2 linked regions of the Limnospira fusiformis SAG 85.79 genome follow. The protein of the gene in region 1 interacts with the protein of each later gene in a pairwise test. Links are inferred from orthologs where the notes say so. Each region holds a gene or a part of one and is shown in the gene's direction. Other genes may lie near its edges.

Region 1 (10,369 bases):
GCTAATTGGCGATCGCCACCGTAGGCTAAATGGATTTTTATTCCCGTTTCCGCTAGGTTCTGTAAATCCTCCCATTGGTATAATCCCTTCAGAACATCCCCTAAATAACAGAGAATTCCAGCTACTAAATCTGGTCTTCCCGCCATTTCAAAAGCCTGTCGGGATTGTTCTAAGTGGGTTTTAGCTGAATGCAGCACTTTGACGTTAGTACCTGGGGATTTGGCATGGGGAATGTGTCGCGATCGCATAGCTTTTAGGCGATCGTTTAAGGCAATGTGAAATAAGATAATCCCCCGGATAACTTGATAGGAAATAGGATAGGCAAATTGATAGGGGTCAGCACTGGTTGTGGTCGGAGAGATCCAATTTTCCAGATCCGCTAAACTTTTTTGATAATGAACGCGCGCCTCCTCTCCTAAGTCTTGAGCATCTTTATCTAAGCCAAAAATAAATTGTTTCGTCCCTTGGAGAAAAAGGTTAAGTTCCACTCCCCTGTGTTGTAAATCTTTCCAAGCAAATTCTAATTCCCGGCGACGACTCGAACCAATACTTAGGTCATATTTCGGGGATTTTGACCTGCCATCAAATTTGCGGCTTTGCAGTTCTCCTGACCTAATTCGTAATTCCGCTAAGGAAAACAGCGTGTTACCTTGCAGGGTCAGTGATTTAATCAGGTCTGGGGTCGCCATTTCAAATTTAATCGTAGCTGCACCCCAACTTTTAAAGTCTGGCGCTAGTCGGATTAGTTTTTTGGCTAGGATATCTGTAGTCCACAATACTAAAGGACAGGAAAAATTCTTCCGAAATTCATCCCGGACTTGGTTGGTCGAACTTAGCAGGGTTTCTAAAGCCTCTACTGTGTCTAAACCCATGACCATTAAGACGCTAGGGGTAGGGGTGGCTATGCGATCTAATAATGTGGTGTAGAGGGTGGTAACTTTCGGGGAAAGCGTGATGGTTTGAATGGTCTCTGCTTCTGGTAATTTTTCCCGTAATTGCTTGATCACTTTCGTTTGCAGATAGGAATAGTTACAGCTTACTAAAATTAGAGAAAATTGACCTTTGGAAAAAGAAATAGCGCGGGCTAATCTTTGTAGCGATCGCTGATTTTGGCTCTCGAATTTCTGAGGCGTTAATTGATTAGTCATGGCTGAATTTAACCCGGTGAGTTGAGGGTGGCTATTTAATCAGTATTCGTTAGGTGAGGATTGATAATTTTGGAGTTTCCCCGGCTCCAATTGTGGCTGATTCCCTGAGATTATAGATGCCTATCCAGTCGGTGGCTTAGACATCATTAAATATTCACAATTAATTGAAAATTACCATCCAGTACAGATAGCAATACTCAATCAATTTTTCATTAGTCAAAATACTATAGCGTGATTTCTGTGGTTGATTAACACTGGTGGCTGTGGCCCCCCAATGCTCAACGCTCTCACTACAATCTGACTTATAGTATGCTGGCATTCTGACTAAACTACACCCTGACTCCTACTTATTATACATGATAATGATAAATTTTAAAAAAAAATAAAAATTTAACACTTCCCGTAATTTTTGTGCGAGAAAACCCGAAAAACTAGTCGCTATCTTGGCCGAGATTTCCGGTAAAATTGGCAGCAAAAAATAACCGATATGTCTGACCATAATATCGGCTGGTAGATGGTCTTAATTAGGACTTATTGGCAGATATTGAGCAGATACTAATTAATTCATGGCTGCTGGTGGATGAGTGGGAGATTTATTAAGTTGCCAATTTTGATATTTGGGTGTATCTATCAAAGCTGGGTTAATGCCAAACCAACGACCAGAGCGATCGCGATATTCAAAGACAAACATACTCCGCAAGAGGGTTTGACATTCATCTTCCCCGCGCACGCTTTGATTTTCGACTACTTGCAAAAGTAAATCCCACTCGTCATCGGTAATAGCTCCTAATAGGTCATCGCGATATTCCCGAATTACCGTCTCTAAACAATCAGCCGAAAAAGGTGGATCATCCTGTTGTAGACAACTGTACATTAACATTAGCAATCGTCTCATGTGACCACCACTAACCCGACAGAGGCGATCGAGAACTTGGGGGGTCTCAAACAATTCGGGAATATAAGAAATCCGTTCTTCGGGTGGTAAATTCGGGAAAGCACGCGCTAAAACCATCTGTTGCAATAAAGCCATACCTTGGGGATTATCTGAACCATCTCGATTGCATACCGGAACCATCGGCAAGACTTTTGGTTTCACCCCAAATCGACTGGAAAGCCGACCATAATCATTAGAAAACATTAAAGTTAAAGGAATTGTATAGACCACATGACAATGTAGCCGTCTGAGTTGCTCACCCCGATCAACAAATAAATATTCTGGCTGAGTACGTCCCCAGGATTTGGGGGAATTATCTACCCGATCTAAATTATCAACAATCACTACTAACCCGTTTTTGCCTCTCTTTTTGAGAGTCTCGTTAGAAGGTTTAAGTAGTTCCTCATTAATCGCCTCTAAAATAGTGCTAACCCTCGGTTCAAGGTATTGTCGCAGTTGAGATCTCAGTTTAGGGGAATCTTTGGTGCGAGCGGTAATTCTGGCAATACCAATGGAAATTTCCGCCTCACCAGATAATTCAATGGGGGTTTGCAAAAAATCACCAATCTCCGTAAACAGGCGGCCGAAGTATCCGGGTTTTAACTGCACTGCGGCAGTTTGAATGCTTTCGCTCACTTGACGAGCGATCGCCAGTACAATATCACTGATGTCAACATCAGCCATATCCAGATCTTGGGATGACTCAAAGTAAACTACATGGTATCCTTGTTGGTCCAGACTATCTTTGAGTCTAAACAGTTCTGTGGATTTTCCGCACCCGATGTGTCCAGAAAATAACTGACAGGTGGGTTCATCACTGGAAAGCAATGTGATAGTGCGGCTTAACTCGCGAACAATATTGCTGCCGCGAACCGACGAAAAATCGATATAATACTGCTGATCTTCCAGATTCGCCATATCAATGGTTTTGCTGGGATTGCAGGCTTTGTAAAATTGGTTCAGGTTAAGTCCAACCATAATTGACTCACTTATGTTACGATGCCTCCTTTTGAGTGTAGGATGATGCTGATACGCCAGGGATGTGGTTTCTCCCCCCACTAGGGGAATAGCAGTCAAGGGGGATAGTCTTTTAGATAAGGGAATTAGAAGGGACAAAAATTAGGAATGGCCAATATTGTGTTTACTTCTCGCAATCGATTAGGGACTCGCCGACGACAACTTCGCCGTCAGCGACGTTTAAAATTGGTTCGGGTGATTTGGCAGGTTCTGGCGGTCGGAGGTATTTCTGGGGGGGTATTTTGGGGAATTAGTCAGCCGATTTGGTTAATTAAAGAAGCTGAACAGGTCGAGATTAAGGGTAATCAGTTACTTTCTCAGCACAATATTCGCTCACACCTGCCTTTGTCCTATCCTCAATCAGTGTGGCAAATTCAACCTTCAGCTATTCAACAAGCCTTGATCGATAATGCTCCCATATCGGAAGCGATCGTGATTAGGCAGGTATTTCCTCCCCGCCTTACTATAGAAGTGACTGAACGAGAACCTGTGGCGATCGCTCAACCTCCCATAGGAACTACTACCCCAGGAACTGAGGCGATCGTTGGCTGGTTGGATGCTGAAGGTAGTTGGATGCCATTATCAAGTTATACTGAGCTAGAACAAACAGGTCAACTGCCAAATCTGAGAGTAATCGGTAACTTTGAGATGTATCGACCCCATTGGCAGCAGATGTATAGTGATCTGAGTCGCTCCCCGGTTGACATCCATGAAATTGACTGGCAAAATCCAGCTAATATTATTTTAATGACTGAGATCGGCGAGGTGCATATTGGCTCATACAGTACACACTTTTGGGAACAGTTGCAGGTTATCGATCGCATGAGAAAATTGCCGGAACAAGTTGATGTGAGTCAAGTGGACTATATTGATCTCAGAAATCCCAACTCTCCCTTGGTGTTAATGATCTCAGATCAGTCATCACTATCAGAAGCCTCCTTCTCTAAGTGAACCCTTGACTACATCCCTGTATAGTTTAAATCATTATTAAACTAACCAGGACCGGGGAGAGATTCCTAGGGTCAGTATTCAGAGCCGGGAACAGCTTAAACTGGAACCAAAAGGAAAGACTTGACCATCTAGGTGTCACTAACTATCTAAGTCCTACTGTCCTGATAACTGCTATATTAGCGTTTTGGGTTGTTAGCTCAACTTAAACAAACTTAGTTGACTTGGACTTGTTTAAATATTAAAACTGATTCATCTACCCCAAATACTTAAAATGATGCTTGATAAGAGCAATCTGGGATCTACCCCAAATAACAACCAACCTGAAGGAAAAGCCAGCCTGTGGACGGCAGCAGAATCGGCTAACCCCTTTCGCCAAAATAATGAAGGATTAAATAATCATAATAATGATGGTAACGCCGTCCCTAATGAACAGTCCTGGAGTAGTGATATTGTGCCTAGCAACGCTGCCAAAATTAAAGTTATTGGTGTAGGGGGAAGTGGCGGAAATGCCATTAACCGGATGATTGATAGCGAGGTCTCCGGTGTCGAGTTTTGGGCCGTCAATACCGATGCCCAAGCCCTTACTCAGTCTAAAGCATCTAAACGCCTTCAGGTTGGTCAAAAACTGACCAGAGGTTTGGGAGCTGGCGGAAATCCGGCGATCGGTCAAAAAGCCGCTGAAGAGTCCCGGGATGAAATCGCCCAAGCCTTAGACGGTGCCGATTTGGTCTTTATTACCGCTGGTCTAGGTGGCGGCACCGGTACTGGTGGCGCTCCCATTGTCGCCGAAATCGCCAAAGAAGTTGGAGCCTTAACTATTGGCGTAGTTACCCGTCCTTTCACCTTTGAGGGACGGCGACGCATTTCCCAGGCTGACGAGGGAATTGCCGCCCTTCAAACTCGCGTTGATACCCTCATTGTGATTCCTAACAATAAGCTCCTGTCCGTCATTAATGAGCAAACCCCTGTACAGGAAGCCTTCCGCTATGCTGATGATGTATTGCGCCAGGGGGTTCAGGGTATTTCTGATATTATTACCATTCCCGGATTGGTGAATGTGGACTTTGCTGATGTCCGTGCCGTCATGGCTGATGCCGGTTCCGCTTTATTGGGTATTGGTATTGGTTCTGGTAAGTCACGCGCGCGGGAAGCTGCCTTAACTGCTATTTCTTCGCCTTTATTAGAATCCTCCATTGAGGGTGCGCGGGGAGTTGTATTTAATATTACTGGAGGCACAGACCTGACCTTGCATGAGGTCAATGCTGCCGCCGAGACCATTTATGAAGTCGTCGATCCTAATGCTAATATTATTTTTGGGGCCGTCATTGATGAACGGATGCAGGGTGAAGTCAAAATTACCGTCATTGCTACCGGGTTCACCGGTGAATCTAAATCTACTGTTCCCCAATCCGGCAGAGAGGTTCCTTTGTCTCGACCCATAACTTCTATTCCTCAGCAGCGCACTATACCGACTCCTGCTCCTGAGCCACAACCTCAGCCCCAGGAACTTGATATTCCCGATTTTCTCCGTCGTCGCCGTCCGCCTCCTGGTCGGTAGATCATCAAAAATTCCTAAATTCCTATCCCCCCTTAACCCATCTGATTACCGGGTAGAGGGGTTATTTATGGGAATTGGGCGCTGAGGGTCATAGCGTGTTAAGCAATAATTAAATTCTTCGCCACTTTCCGGATCTGAGGTTAGCCTATAGGTATCAGAAGGGCAATTTATAGTTTCCATTAAATTATGTCTAGCACTTATAAAAACGGACACGCTTTAGTAATTGGGGTTGGTCAAGATTTACCCAACACCGTTAATGATGCTGAGGGTTTAGTTGCCATTCTCACCGACCCGTCCAGATGCGCCTATCCACCCGAACAGGTGACATTATTAGTTAATGAAAAAGCCGATCGCTCTCAGGTATTAGAAGCCCTAGATCAACTCGCTAAAACCACCAATTCCGAGTCAACTGTAGTTATCTATTTTTCCGGTCATGGCTATCAAGTCGCCTCACCTACCGGGGAGTTTTATTATCTCATGCCCTATGGCTACAACATTAATAAACTCTATCAAACTGCTATTAGTGGTCAGGAATTTGCCGAAAAACTTAAAGCTATTACCTCCCAAAAACTGTTAATTTTATTGGACTGTTGCCATGCGGGAGGCGTGGGAGAAGCCAAAGCACCAGGACTAGAAATGGCTGCCTCTCCTTTACCGCCTGAAGCCATCAAGTTATTACAAGAAGGTCGAGGAAAAGCCTTGATTGCCTCCTGTAAGGAAGATGAACTCTCATATCTTTATAAACACAAACATAATAGCGAATTTACCATGGCTTTAATGGAAGCCTTTTGTGGTTCTGGGGTGGCTAAAAAAGATGGTTCGGTGAGGGTCGCCGATTTAGCCTTACATACTCGCCAGGTCATCCCCACCCGCACCCAAGACCGACAACACCCGGTTTTACACTATGAAAATGCTGATAATTTTGTGGTGGCTTATTATGCGGGGGGAAGCATAGAACCCAAAGGGTTGCCATTTCCGCAAGCGACAGAAGAACCGGAAACCGAAACGGCGGCTAAGTCTCAACCTTCCGTGGTGTTTGACCAAAAAGACCAAACCGTTGACAATCAAACTAATATTGCTGGAAATGTGGGAGAAATTGGGAAACAGGAAACCCATATTTCTGGGGGGTTTAATCAACCCGGTTGGAAGGTTGGCGGTGATGTGATTCAATCACAGCGAGATGTGGTTATCGGTGCGAAACAACGGAAAACCAATGACTCCGAAGATGAATAGTAAAACAGAGTAATTTGCAGGTAAATAATCATGGTAAAATCATCAGAACTGAATCAGAATCCCCTTGAAGATGAAACTCATATTACTGGGGGGTTTAATCAACGTACCTGGGAGGTTAATGGTAATGTTATTCAAGGGAGTTCGGTAACTGTTTATTTATCTGCTTCTGCTTATACGATACCCACGGAGAAGGAAACTAAGCGGACTCAATTGGGGGAGAATCCTTATCGGGGATTAGATGTATTTAGAGAAGAAGATTCTATGTACTTTTTTGGGAGAGAAAAGCAAATTGAGCGACTGTGGGAAAAATTCCGCGATTTGAATGAAGATGAATCGGCTTATCGATTTTTGCCGATTTATGGAACTTCTGGTTCCGGGAAATCATCATTGACGCGATCGGGTTTAATTCCAGAATTGAATAAAAAACCTTTATTCGGTTATCAAAAAGCTCAAATTGCCGTCTTATTTCCGACTACTCATCCCCTGGAGTCCTTGGCGACGGTTTTGGCGCGAATTGTGACCAATGACCCTTCACCAGTGGAAAAAACCGCAGAATTTGAACGGGTGTTAAAAAATCCCAGCGATAGGGGAGAGTATGAAGGGTTACGACGCATTGCGAATCAAATCCCGAATATTCATGAGTCGCTTCTGGTGGTGGTAGTGGATCAATTTGAGGAAGTTTTTACTCTCTGTAAAGACGATGAAGAAAGGAAGGCTTTTATTGCTAATTTACTCTGTGCGGCGAAGGATGCAGATAGACATACTTCGGTTATTGTCACCATGCGGAGTGATTTCTTGCGGGAAACTCAACAAGATCCGGGGTTAGATGGGTTATTTTCTAGTAATGGCTTTTTGGTGCCGAGTATGCAGCGAGAAGAGTTAGAAATGGCGATCGCCAAACCCGCAGAACTCGCCGGACATAGCCTCGAACCTGCAATCATTCAACTATTAATTGAACAAACCCGGGGAAGGGAAGGCGCTCTCCCATTGCTTCAGTTTGCATTACAACGCATTTGGGAGGGGTTAGAAGATGGTATAGACCCCGCAGAAACCTTAGAAAAAATTGGGGGTGTGGGGGGTGCTTTAGCGGGGGAAGTACAACGTTTATATGAGTCCCTAAGTCCAGAAGACCAAAGTTTAGCGCGTCGCATTTTTCTAGCTTTAGTCAACCTAGACGAGTCCGACAAAACCACCCGCCGCCGCGCTCCGGTCTCCGAATTAATTAGCAATAAACAGGAAGAACCCGCCATCAAATCAATTATTAGGCGTTTTTCCGCCAGAGGTGTCCGTTTCCTGTCTACCTCCCAAGACCCCCAGCAAGGTGAAACTCTGGAAGTCACCCACGAAGCGTTAATTCACAATTGGGATAAGCTACAAGGTTGGTTAAGTGAACGTCGGGAACAATTGCATCAAAAGCAGAAATTTGAGCGATATGCAGAGGAGTGGCGTTCTCAAAATAAATCCCCAGATTATTTGTTACAAAGTCGCATTCTTCGGGATGCTCGGGAGTTTAATAAAACGGCGGCTCAGGAAGTGGCATTATCTGAGTTAGCCACGGAATTTATTAAGGCGAGTCAGACTGAAAAATGGCGCAAAAGATTTAAAAGTCTGGGAATTTTTGGAGTTGTTCCAACATTGTTAATTTTAATTCCAGTTCATTTTTGGATTATTTACGAAACTGAAAAGATTTTGAATAGAGATGGGTGTCAATCATATCCCGGAATGAGATTAAGACTGCAACATATGTGGATAACTGGGAATATGGGTGATTTGAAGGACATCAATCTTTGTGGTCAATCACTAAGAAATATTCATCTTCGTAACTCAGACATTCAGGATTCAAATTTTGATAACTCTTATTTTGATAAAGCAAATTTGTCGGCTTGTATTTTAGCTGAATCTAGCTTCAGAGGAGCATCTATGGTTGGTGTTAATTTTGAAAGTTCAGTGCTTCCTCACGCAAATTTTAAACCATTGGAGGAACCTGATCTAAAACGTTCTGACCTAACTAAAGCTAATCTGGATGGTGCTTGTCTTTATGATGCTAAATTTGATCATTCATTTTTAAGGGAAGCAACTTTCAGAGACGCTGATCTAAAAGACGCTAGTTTCATAGGTGCTGATCTAACAGGAGCCAACTTAGATGGCGCAAAAAACCTGTCAGACGTTCAACTAAGTGAAGCCATACTTTGTCAAACAACCTTGCCTGATTATATTAACGTTGATGGCAATCGAGATTGTACTAATTCTGATGTAGAACAGCAAAATCTCAATATTTGTTGTAGGGAAACTTGTGATACAATATTCAGTCACGACCCTTTCCGTAATCAACTTTTTGATAATTAAAAAAGTGCATTATATATTAACGCATAGCCACCCATGCACCATTGACTAATTTGCTTGCGGTTCGATCAGTGCATACACGAATACCTTTTCCTCTAATATAATAGCAGCGTCTTGGCTGTCTTGGCCACCTCCTGAGATAAGCTCGCCCTCCTCCTTGAGGACCACCAGGATCTATCTCACCCTCATCAAACAATTGTACAAAACGTAACAAGACTTTAATAGCTTCTTCTCTAACTTGAGGATGGCTACCTTCTAGCAGAGCTTCAGATAAAACATCAATAGTTTTTTCTTGTAGTTGGGACAATGCCTCTATATGTTCCAACTGTATTTGTTCCCTGGTCTCTCGTTTTTCGTCATCATTTTTCTGTTCAAAATCCAAATTATTTATAATATATTCTATTCTGTTTATCAGTTGTGCAGAATCAGAAGGCATGGTTGGTTTTCTCCTAGTTAAAGAAATTGTCGGTAAAGTTGATTTAGGTGTTGACAGCAGAGACTCTCCCGATCGCGATCGCACTACAGCTTCAGCATAGACCAAATCTGGGAGTTCCTGCCTAACTTGCCCATCCATATTTTTTTTTGCGGGCTAAAATTACTACCAAACACCCCCATTCTCCCACATTTAATCAGCCATCAGGAATCATTTGACAAAACTTTACATTAACTCTCGAATCCCCCCTTATCTGATTACCGGGTAGAGGGGTTATTTATGGGAATTGGGCGCTGAGGGTCATAGCGTGTTAAGAAATAATTAAATTCTTCGCCACTTTCCGGATCTGAGGTTAGCCTATAGGTATCAGAAGGGCAATTTATAGTTTCCATTAAATTATGTCTAGCACTTATAAAAACGGACACGCTTTAGTAATTGGGGTTGGTCAAGATTTACCCAACACCGTTAATGATGCTGAGGGTTTAGTTGCCATTCTCACCGACCCGTCCAGATGCGCCTATCCACCCGAACAGGTGACATTATTAGTTAATGAAAAAGCCGATCGCTCTCAGGTATTAGAAGCCCTAGATCAACTCGCTAAAACCACCAATTCCGAGTCAACTGTAGTTATCTATTTTTCCGGTCATGGCTATCAAGTCGCCTCACCTACCGGGGAGTTTTATTATTTCATGCCCTATGGCTACAACATTAATAAACTCTATCAAACTGCTATTAGTGGTCAGGAATTTGCC
Region 2 (10,316 bases), 2.8 Mb from region 1 along the record:
GGAAAAGGATAGTTACACGATCCTAGAGTATGAAAAAGTAATGCGATCGCGATTGTATTTTCTCGATTGGGCAGATATGATTTTTGTCAGCGCTATGACCGGACAGCGGGTTGAGAAAATTTTTAAATTGGTGGACAAAGCCGCCGAAGAAAATCGCCGCCGAGTCTCTACATCGGTAATTAATGAAGTCATCGAAGAAGCAGTCCGTTGGCATTCTCCCCCCACCAGTCGCCAAGGACGACAGGGTAAAATCTACTATGGAACTCAAGTTACCTCCAGTCCGCCCACAATTGTCTTGTTTGTGAATGACCCAAAACGGTTTGGGGATAATTATCGGCGCTACATGGAAAGCCAGTTCCGTCAACAATTGGGATTTGCTGGGACTCCCATTAGACTATTATGGCGGGGTAAAGCTATGCGGGAAGTAGAGAGAAATTCCTCTAACCGGGCGACTAAGGTTTGATTACTGACCAGTTGCGCCCAGTTGGCATTGATCCCCCCAACTATAGTTAATTGTTGAGAAAATGGACCTACTGCGATCGCTACCTATCGGTTTATACTTAGAACAACCGATTACTTGGCTTCATCGCCTTGATTCCCGGATTAAGCTAGTCTGGTTGATGAGCTTTCTCATTGCACCGATCCTCTCTAATGCCCTTTGGCGGTTGGGGTTGGTGGTGCTATTGATGGTGATTACCCTAGTGGCAGCAATTCCGTTCCGGGTGTGGAAGCGACAAATGGGCTGGCTATTAACTTTCTGTAGCTTATTGTTGATAGTAAGTGCTATCCTACCTGATGGGTTGAGTGTTAGCCATCAACCTCGCCTCCCCAGAGATGAGATAGCCTTGGAAATGCAAAGTCTTGGGAGAGTGGGAGGACTGGGAGAAAATGCCACAACGGCCGCTGATTCGGTGACTGAGACTGAGGGTTTACCTCAACCAACAGCCTATAGTTATATTCTGCTGGCAGCGGGTCCGTTAACTATTACCCGCTATTCCCTGGATCTGGGTGTTCGGATTAGTACCTTGCTGTTTACCCTGGTTTACAGCACTAATCTATATCTACTGACTACGGCTTCTGAGGAAATTGCTGTGGGGATCGAAAGCCTGATGAAACCATTGCGACGGCTGAAAATTCCGGTAACAGAAATAGCCCTCACCCTCACTCTGTCCCTGCGTTTCTTTCCCCTGGTACTTGAGGAAATTCAGAACCTATATAGATCTGTGCGTACTAGGGCGATCGACTGGAAAAAACTGGGCTGGCGAAGGGCGACTCAAATTTGGCTTTTGGTGGCAGAACGACTCCTAGAAAATTTATTATTGAGAGCAGAACAAATTGCTAATGCCATGAAAGTCCGAGGCTTTACCAGTCCTAACCAACATCGAGTTGAGTGGCATCAACTTCAAATTAATTGGTGGGATTGGGTCGCCCTATTAGCCTTAACTATATTTTGGGGTATGCGTTTGGTTTGGGGCTGGGAATCTTAAGACCAACACTCTTTCCCCGCTTCCCGGTGCGAGGCGCTATGACTTGAAAAGTGCGCCTGAGAGTGTCAAGATAAATCGGCTGATTATTTGATTCTGGGATATATCTCTGATAGACGGGCTCGAATAGCAGAGTAACACCAGGTAATTGCCTTTTTTCTAAGTTAGTGCTTGCTGATGCGTGAGGCGGAATGACAACAGAAACTTACATGAACCATCCCAACTTTGGCTTACTTTTTAAAGTTTGCCCAGTTGAAGATAATCAGGAATTATTTACTACCCTTTACGCCCAACGCCTATTTTTCTTGGTGACTCAATCACCGGCTGGCTTGAAGTTTGAACCGATAAGCCGCTCCGATGCCAAGATGTTAGTGGAAATTCGTTTGCGAATGTTGCGACGCACTGGCCAAATGGAGCCTTATAAAAAACTGCAAATAATTCATCAGCAGACCTTTCTATAGCTTGACTAACCCACTATGACTGACTATGACTGATTCGATCGCTGAAAGAATTGCCCAAATTCGGGCTGCTATTCCCCCAGAGGTGCGACTGGTCGCTGTGACCAAAACGGTTTCGGTGGAGGCTATACGCTTGGCTTATGAAGCCGGAGTGAGGGATTTTGGCGAAAATCGTGTTCAGGAAGCAGAGGCGAAACAACTTCAATTGCAAGATCTCAGGGATATTACTTGGCACTTGATTGGTCATCTACAAAGCAATAAGGCGGCGACGGCGATCGCTCATTTTGATTGGCTCCACTCGGTTGATAGTTGGAAATTAGCCCAAAGACTCGATCGCCTGGCTAGAGAACAGTCTCGCTGTCCCCGGATCTGCCTACAGGTGAAAATCCTCCCAGATCCTAACAAATATGGTTGGACAGTCCCGGAGTTACTGGCTGATTTACCCCAGCTTAATGCCTGTGAGTCCCTAAATATTCAAGGTCTAATGACAATTCCCCCCCAAGGCTTGACCGAAACCCAAACGCGATCGGTTTTTGAAAAAACCCGTCAGTTAGCGGCTGAAATTGGGGCGCAAAACTGGTCTAATATCAAAATGGCAGAATTATCTATGGGTATGTCAGGGGACTATTTACTAGCCGTAGAAGCAGGGGCTACTATGATTAGACCGGGACAAATTATATTCGGCCCAAGGAATATCTAAAGCGATCGGGTCGGAGCCAGAATTTAATCCAAGATTTGCTTTACATCTTAGGACAATAAGGTACAATACCCAAAAAGATTCGCAACTCAATAATGAATATACGGTGAAACCCCAGACCATGCCAAATTTCCCTGACGACATACTCATCAAGTCGGATTCATGGTAAAATAAAATCATGGCTTACAAAGCTTTCCGAACCAAACTAAAACTCAATGACCGTCATCGCACCTTGATGGCCAAACACGCGGGTTATGCTCGGTTCGTGTTTAATTGGGGATTACACTTATGGAGGTCAGCTTATGAAGAGGGACTCAAGCCTAATATCAACTCCATTAAAAAGGTTTTTACTCATTATGTGAAACCTCAATATCCTTGGATATCTGAATTGTCTTCTAAAGTTGATCAATATGCCTTCATTAATCTAGGGGATGCCTTTAAGCGCTTCTTCAAGGGAATAAGCAGTTATCCTAAATTTAAGAAGAAAGGCTACCATGATAGCTTTACCCTTGACAATTCGGGAAAGCCATTCAAGTTGTCAGGAACTCGCCATAAGCTGCCTTTTGTGGGCTGGGTTTCTACGTTTGAGGCTCTACCCGAAAGTGGGGTTAAGAAAGTCACTATAACGCGCCAAGCAGGTGACTGGTATATTAGCTTTTTCGTAGAAATCACGCCAGAAATTACACCGAAATATCGAGAGAGAATCGGGGTAGACCTAGGAATTAACAATTGGGCGACTTGCTCCGATGGGACCCAATTCTCTAATCCCAAGGCTTATAAAGCAGCCACCCAAAAACTAGCTCGATTACAACGTCATTTAAGTCGCAAAGTCAAAGGCTCAAAAAATCGGGCCAAATGTCTCTTAAAAGTTCAAAAGCTACATCAAAGAGTAGCTAATATTCGCCGTGACACGATTCATAAAATAACTACTTTTTTGGCTAAAAACCACAGCCAAGTAGTCATTGAAGATTTGAATGTGTCTGGAATGCTGAAAAATCATGGTTGGGCGGGTTCTATCGCTGATGCTTCATTTTATGAGTTCCGTCGGCAACTAGGTGACAAGGCAGAACGTTATGGTTCAAAGTTGATTATTGCCGATAGATTTTATCCATCCAGTCAACTGTGTTCTAATTGCGGTTATCGTCAAAAAATGCCCCTAGTCCGTCGGACTTTTGAATGTCCAAACTGTGGCCTGAAGATTGATAGAGATTTGAACGCCAGTATAAATTTAGAAAAATCGCCTGGTTCAGACGATTACACTTGTGGACGGGGTGCTGCCGACAGTCCCGGACGAAGCCAGAAATAAACGTCAATATCCGGCTATGTCCGGTTTTGTTTAAGTTTTATAGAGCAGTCCACCTGATGAACTATCAATAGGGGGGATGAGGAACTTTCGGGTTAAACTTTAATCATCTGCCTTTGTGTGAGGGGAGGAAATGTCTAAAAAAATGATGACAATCAGCCCCCACCAGGTCAGCTAGAGCGGTATCTTTAGAGCAGTTACTCAACATATGAGATCTTTAAGGGTTGTTTCCTCAATTGGGGATCTCGTGTAAATTTAGTTGACCCTGTGCTTTAGGGTACAAGGCCTGTCTATCCGGGGACTGGTTACAGTCTGGGTAATGCAGGCAGTAAATATCAAAATGTCAATGGTGACGTTTTGTGGCAGTTTTATGGAGCAGAGTGAGCCGTGAATACACTGTTTAGCAAACTTAGAGATTTCGTAGGACTCAATGAGTCAGTTGAGTACGATTACGAATACGATGAAATGGAAGGGGAACAATACCAGAATATGTATCAAGCCCCTCAACCACAGGCTGCTCCTCTCATGTCAGAGGAAGAACGTCGTGGGTCTCGTCGCCCCCGTGAACGTGCTGTGGCGGCGGTCGGAGGTGGTAATATGACATCTGAATCAGTAACAATGGGTTCAACAGGAATGAATAATGTAATTGGAATGCCAGGAGCGATCAACGGAATTTCGGAAGTGATGGTTATGGAACCTCGCACTTTTGAAGAAATGCCGGCCGCTATCCGCGCCCTGAAGGAACGCAAGTCTGTAGTTCTGAATTTGACGATGATGGACCCAGACCAAGCTCAGAGAGCGGTAGATTTCGTGGCTGGTGGCACTTATGCCCTCGATGGTCATCAAGAACGCATTGGAGAAAGCATCTTTCTGTTTGCTCCTAGTTGTGTTCAGGTTAGAACTCAAGGTGGGGTGGCTAATGAGGTTCCCGGTGTGCGTCCCCGCGTGAGTTCTAGTCCTTCCTCGGCTTGGCAACCAGAAAAGGTCCAGGCGATGCAGTAGTTGCGGGTGATGCAGATACGATGGGACAAGGGGAGATGTTTGGCAGGTGATAGTTATGCTTCTCCCCTAATCCTTAGCCCAAATTTTGAGATAATGGACGGATGAGTGAGTTTAAATTGGGATTGATTGGTGGCGGGGTCATGGGAGAGGCTTTGCTGTCGGGTCTGTTGGCGAAGCAGATTTATGCCCCGGGAATGGTGATGGTTAGTGACCCTTCTGGCGATCGCCGTCAGTTTCTGTCTGACAAATATGGGGTTGGGGTAACATCTGATAATCGGGAAGTGGCGAAAGCTACTGAGGTGCTGTTGCTGGCTGTCAAGCCTCAGATTTTTGGCTGGGTGGCTGACGATTTAAAAGGACTGCTAAAGCCGGGTACTATCATCATCTCTATTTTGGCGGGTGTTACCCTGTTTAAGTTGGAGAGGGTTTTTTCAGACTCTCCAGTGATTAGGGTTATGCCAAATACTCCCGCTACAGTAGGAGCCGGAGTTAGCGCTTTGGCTGCTGGTAGTTCCGTGGAACCTGCACAGATTAAACGCGCTACGGAGATTTTAGCAGCAGTTGGGGATGTGGTGGAAGTTCCAGAATATTTGATGGATGCGGTAACCGGTTTATCGGGTTCTGGTCCTGGATATGTGGCGATTATGATTGAGGCTTTGACTGATGGAGGAGTGGCGGCTGGACTTCCTAGAGCGATCGCCTCAAAGTTGGCTCTGGATACCGTTTGGGGAACCGCTCAACTCTTGCGGGAATCTCAATTACACCCAGCCGAATTAAAGGATCGCGTCACCAGTCCAGGGGGTACAACTATTGCGGGAATTGCGGAACTAGAGGCGGCGGGTTTTCGCTCGGCTTTAATTAAGGCGGTGAAAGCGGCTGGCGATCGCTCCCGGGAATTAGGGAATTAGGGGGTAGGGTCTGCTGAGAGTTTTTGACCAATGCGGGGTTCTGTACCCTGCAAAATCCGCTCGATATTGCTACGATGTCGCCAAATCACATAAGTTCCGGCGGCGATCGCAAAAATTTGGTAGGGGAGGGGTTGTCCGGTGATAATCATTAAAGCCGCGATGGTGATAGCCCCAGCAATAGAACTTAAAGATACAATCCGGGAAACAGCTAAAACCACCCCAAATACAATCAATGTAGCCAAAGCCAGCAGCCAATTGAGAGCAAATAAGATCCCCAAACTGGTAGCCACAGATTTACCGCCCTTAAAGCCTATCCATATAGACATTGTATGCCCGAATACGGCGATTAAGCCAGATAATGTGGCTATCGAGTAAGCCAAAACTTGAGGGGAGTCAATCCCAGCCATAGTAGCAATTTGGCGGGTTTCATTGAGGGAATACACCCAGAAAACCATAGCAATAGCAGCGACACCCTTCAAAATATCGACTGCTAAAACCATGATCGCTGGCAGTTTACCACAGGTTCTTAATACATTAGTTGCGCCAGTTGAACCAGAACCCTCCGCCCGGATATCAATACCATAGAACCAAAGGGCGATCGCATATCCAGTAGGAATTGAGCCCAGCAGATAAGCCACCACCAACACCACCCCATTGAGAATGAACCAATTAACCATATTTAATCAAATTTCCTGCATCCATCGACAATTTGCAAACCGAATCCGACTAGCCTATATCAACTGCCCTCAAAACCTATCGAAGGATGACTGAGCCGCCGCCTGTGGGTCAGGAGCAAAAGCCAACCAGAGGGGAAACTGGAGCAACGAGAGGCTAATTTTGTCCTCTGTATCATCAATAATAATAAACGGAAGCCGACCATCATTAACCAACCTGTCCGCTTTTTGAGCCAATAACTCTGGGTCTTCAAATAATCCCAACCCTCGCTCAGGTCCAAAATCACGGCGGTCAATTCCTAAGCAGTCTTGAAGTCCCCGCCGCCACTCTCCCAGGCGTTCTGGACTATTCGCCAAAACCAAAGTCCCCAAACGTCTGTCATAGAGACTTCTGAGAATAGATATAGTCGCCGAAGCCACCAGAATATTTTGCAGACGGCTTCCCATAGTCCGCAACGCACCGCGTCCACCTTGGTTAAAGAACCAATTAGAAACCTGTTTAGCGTGGATAGGCTCAAAAGTGCGGCGGAACTGCCAAGGGGGGCCATAATAGTCAGGATTAGTGCGGTATTGGTCAATAATCCGACGAATTTGTTTGGTTTGTTCAGCAAAAGCCGACTTCGTAAATTGAGTATTAGGGTCAGGTTCAGCCACGGACTCCGCCGACTGACCTGCGGGAGTGGAACTAGCAGCAGGGGGAGTGATGGGTTCTTCTGGGATTAACTCAAGCTGTTCTGCGGTAGCCGCCAGGTCTTGAAGACTACCAACCAAATAATCTTTAAAACCTTGGACTCGGATAGCCAAATCCTGAGAAACCCCTGCAAAAGTAGTTCGCATTTCTTGCTCAATGCGTTCTCGGCGACGTTCGAGTTTTTCTACTTCCACCTGTAGAGTCTGTCGCCTCGCCTCCAACTGGCTGAGGGCTTCAGAAACCAGGTTTCCCATAGATTGAGTGAGGGCGGTTTGTTCCTGCTGTAATTTTGCCTTAGTTATCTGAAGTTGGGCAATTTCCTGCCTCAAATCTTCAGCCTGACGCTTGAGGTAATCTATAGGCTCGTCGGGGGACTGAGAGCCTGTGGTTAAATTAGGTTCAAGTGGTGATGATTCAGGTTGAGAATTCAATGGTTGTACTGCTCTATAAAACTTAAACAAAACCGGACATAGCCGGATATTGATGTTTATTTCTTGCTTCGTCCGGGACTGTCGGCAGCACCCCGTCCACAAGTGTAATCGTCGGAACCAGGCGATTTTTCTAAATTTATACTGGCGTTCAAATCTCTATCAATCTTCAAGCCACAGTTTGGACATTCAAAAGTCCGACGGACTAGGGGCATTTTTTGACGATAACCGCAATTAGAACACAGTTGACTGGATGGATAAAATCTATCGGCAATAATCAACTTTGAACCATAACGTTCTGCCTTGTAACCTAGTTGACGACGGAACTCATAAAATGAAGCATCAGCGATCGAACCCGCCAAACCATGATTTTTCAGCATACCTGACACATTCAAATCTTCAATGACTACTTGGCTGTGGTTTTTAGCCAAAAAAGTAGTTATTTTATGAATCGTGTCCCGCCGAATGTTTGCTACTCTTTGATGTAGCTTTTGAACTTTTAAGAGACATTTGGCCCAATTTTTCGAGCCTTTGACTTTGCGACTTAAATGACGTTGTAATTGAGCTAGTTTTTGGGTGGCTGCTTTATAAGCCTTGGGACTAGAGAATTGGGTCCCATCGGAGCAAGTCGCCAAATTGTTAATTCCTAGGTCAACCCCGATTCTCTCTCGATATTTCGGTGTAATTTCTGGCGTGATTTCTACGAAAAAGCTCATATACCAGTCACCTGCTTGGCGCGTTATAGTGACTTTCTTAACCCAACTTTCGGGTAGAGCCTCAAATGTAGAAACCCAGCCCACAAAAGGCAGCTTATGGCGAGTTCCTGACAGATTGAATGGCCTTCCGGAATTGTCAAGCGTAAAACTATCATGGTGGCCTTTATTCTTAAATTTAGGATAACTGCTTATTCCTTTGAAGAATCGCTTAAAGGCATCCCCTAGATTAATGAAGGCATATTGATCAACTTTAGAAGACAATTCGGACATCCAAGGATATTGAGGTTTCACATAATGAGTAAAAACCTTTTTAATAGAGTTGATATTAGGCTTGAGTCCCTCTTCATAAGCTGACCTCCATAAGTGTAATCCCCAATTAAACACGAACCGAGCATAACCCGCGTGTTTGGCCATCAAGGTGCGATGACGGTCATTGAGTTTTAGTTTGGTTCGGAAAGCTTTGTAAGGTTATGGTCGAAAGGGAAGTCACCTTCCCCAACTCCACTTCCAAACCGTACTTGAGACTTTCACCTCATACGGCTCCTAATGTAGATACCCTTTTTGTCACTAGGAACAGGGTTACGAACCCCCGCTTTATGATTCCAACTTTGGGAGCTTGGCATACAACTCGTAGTCTTTAAACTCGCTCTCGTCATATTACTCCTACTTGTCGCAGTCTCCATATCTACACCGTGACTAGTGGGCATATCCTAATCATTACAATTAGGCATTGGCTTTCAGTCACATCCTTTCCCCTCAATGGTATACGCTTACACTTTTCGCTACTCCTTGTGAGTAATATTGCTCACTTTTTTGATAAGGAGAACCAATGAGGAGTTTAAACGTTCCGTTTATATGGGCATTCCATCTTTAGACTTGTCCTCTCCACCGGGGTACTTAAAAAGGTCTGTGTAGGTGTTTTATGCAAAACCCTACTTTTCCCCTTGCTCTTTTGAGCGCAGCGTGGCAACCTATTACGCTGCTAAATCATTACGATGGTTCAAGCCAGACATTCGGTTTCCCTAGTCATGGATGGTTGGCAGTGGTCGCATTTGGTAGTAGGTTCTACCTCACGCCTTCCGTTCCCCGCTTCAATCCCAGAATCGTGTATCCTGAAATTGGGGGTGGCTATCGCCTTTACTCTCTACTCCCTGATTTCTCAGTTTGTTTATGACCTTGAGTCCCCTGCCTTGCTCAGATTTCTCCAAGCGTCGGGACATATAAACAGTTATGGGATGGTCAGGATACGAGTCCCTTATATTCCACCAAGGGGTGGAAGTCCCACTAGGAGGCTATTTCGGGCATTGCAGCCTTATTTGACTCCTAAACGTCTCGCACCATGGTTTGATTTTACCATGAAGAATCCGACTTGATGAGTATGTCGTCAAGGAAATTTGGCATGGTCTGGGGTTTGACCGTATACTCATTATTGAGTTGCGAATCTTTGGGGTTATTGTACCTTATTGTCCTAAGATGTAAAGCAAATCTTGGATTAAATTCTGGCTCTGGGTTCAAACTAGGGTAAGGTAGGGTGCGTCAAACCTACTCAATATCGATCATAATTATGCGATCGCACCATACCCCTGCTATTTCAATCCCAATCGAATAATTTTCGCCAAAGAGTGCGATCGCCTCCCGTAGCCTCCGGTCGGGTGCGTCATAACCCGGCTATATAAATGCCTGGGGATAATTCCCTGCTGACGCACCATAGAGACTATATTTGTTATTGGGGAATGTTGACTGTTGAGGGTTCTTTGGTCAAGAACAATTCCCGGATTTTTTCAGCAATTTGGGAACTTGTCAGACCCAGATCAACTTTGGATTGATCCGGTGTAGCATGATCCACCAATTGGTCAGGAATGCCGAACCGCTTAACAGGTACTAAGACATCGTGATCCAGTAGTGCTTCTGCTACTGCGGAACCAAATCCACCCATTATGCAGCCTTCTTCCAGG

The links.
Region 2: the proteins of ftsZ (region 1) and HFV01_RS01645 interact in binary tests that used the Bacillus subtilis proteins (3 or more experiments, as listed by UniProt). The link is inferred for Limnospira fusiformis SAG 85.79 from one-to-one orthologs.

Annotation. Positions count from the first base shown.
Region 1 is NZ_CP051185.1:3,064,054-3,074,422, forward strand. The notes cover bases 3,677-6,464. They hold ftsZ (cell division protein FtsZ), read left to right. Parts: upstream 3,677-4,321; coding sequence 4,322-5,608; downstream 5,609-6,464. Other genes in these bases: HFV01_RS14385 (cell division protein FtsQ/DivIB), read left to right, coding at 3,677-4,050; HFV01_RS14395 (caspase family protein), read left to right, coding at 5,795-6,464. Also shown: HFV01_RS14375 (WD40 domain-containing protein), read right to left, coding at 1-1,148; HFV01_RS14380 (P-loop NTPase fold protein), read right to left, coding at 1,708-3,060; more of HFV01_RS14385, read left to right, coding at 3,208-3,676; more of HFV01_RS14395, read left to right, coding at 6,465-6,841; HFV01_RS14400 (nSTAND1 domain-containing NTPase), read left to right, coding at 6,872-9,187; HFV01_RS14405 (HEAT repeat domain-containing protein), read right to left, coding at 9,204-9,620; HFV01_RS14410 (caspase family protein), read left to right, coding at 10,016-10,369. UniProt on the Bacillus subtilis protein: Essential cell division protein that forms a contractile ring structure (Z ring) at the future cell division site. The regulation of the ring assembly controls the timing and the location of cell division.
Region 2 is NZ_CP051185.1:306,216-316,531, forward strand. The notes cover bases 3,402-6,136. They hold HFV01_RS01645 (cell division protein SepF), read left to right. Parts: upstream 3,402-4,329; coding sequence 4,330-4,944; downstream 4,945-6,136. Other genes in these bases: HFV01_RS01640 (RNA-guided endonuclease InsQ/TnpB family protein), read left to right, coding at 3,402-3,945; proC (pyrroline-5-carboxylate reductase), read left to right, coding at 5,046-5,852; plsY (glycerol-3-phosphate 1-O-acyltransferase PlsY), read right to left, coding at 5,849-6,136. Also shown: ribosome biogenesis GTPase Der, read left to right, coding at 1-463; HFV01_RS01625 (energy-coupling factor transporter transmembrane component T family protein), read left to right, coding at 525-1,487; transcriptional coactivator PipX, read left to right, coding at 1,676-1,945; HFV01_RS01635 (YggS family pyridoxal phosphate-dependent enzyme), read left to right, coding at 1,971-2,642; more of HFV01_RS01640, read left to right, coding at 2,818-3,401; more of plsY, read right to left, coding at 6,137-6,529; HFV01_RS01660 (DUF3086 domain-containing protein), read right to left, coding at 6,599-7,648; HFV01_RS01665 (RNA-guided endonuclease InsQ/TnpB family protein), read right to left, coding at 7,705-8,775; HFV01_RS01670 (hypothetical protein), read left to right, coding at 9,314-9,535; dxs (1-deoxy-D-xylulose-5-phosphate synthase), read right to left, coding at 10,085-10,316. UniProt on the Bacillus subtilis protein: Cell division protein that is part of the divisome complex and is recruited early to the Z-ring. Probably stimulates Z-ring formation, perhaps through the cross-linking of FtsZ protofilaments. Its function overlaps with FtsA.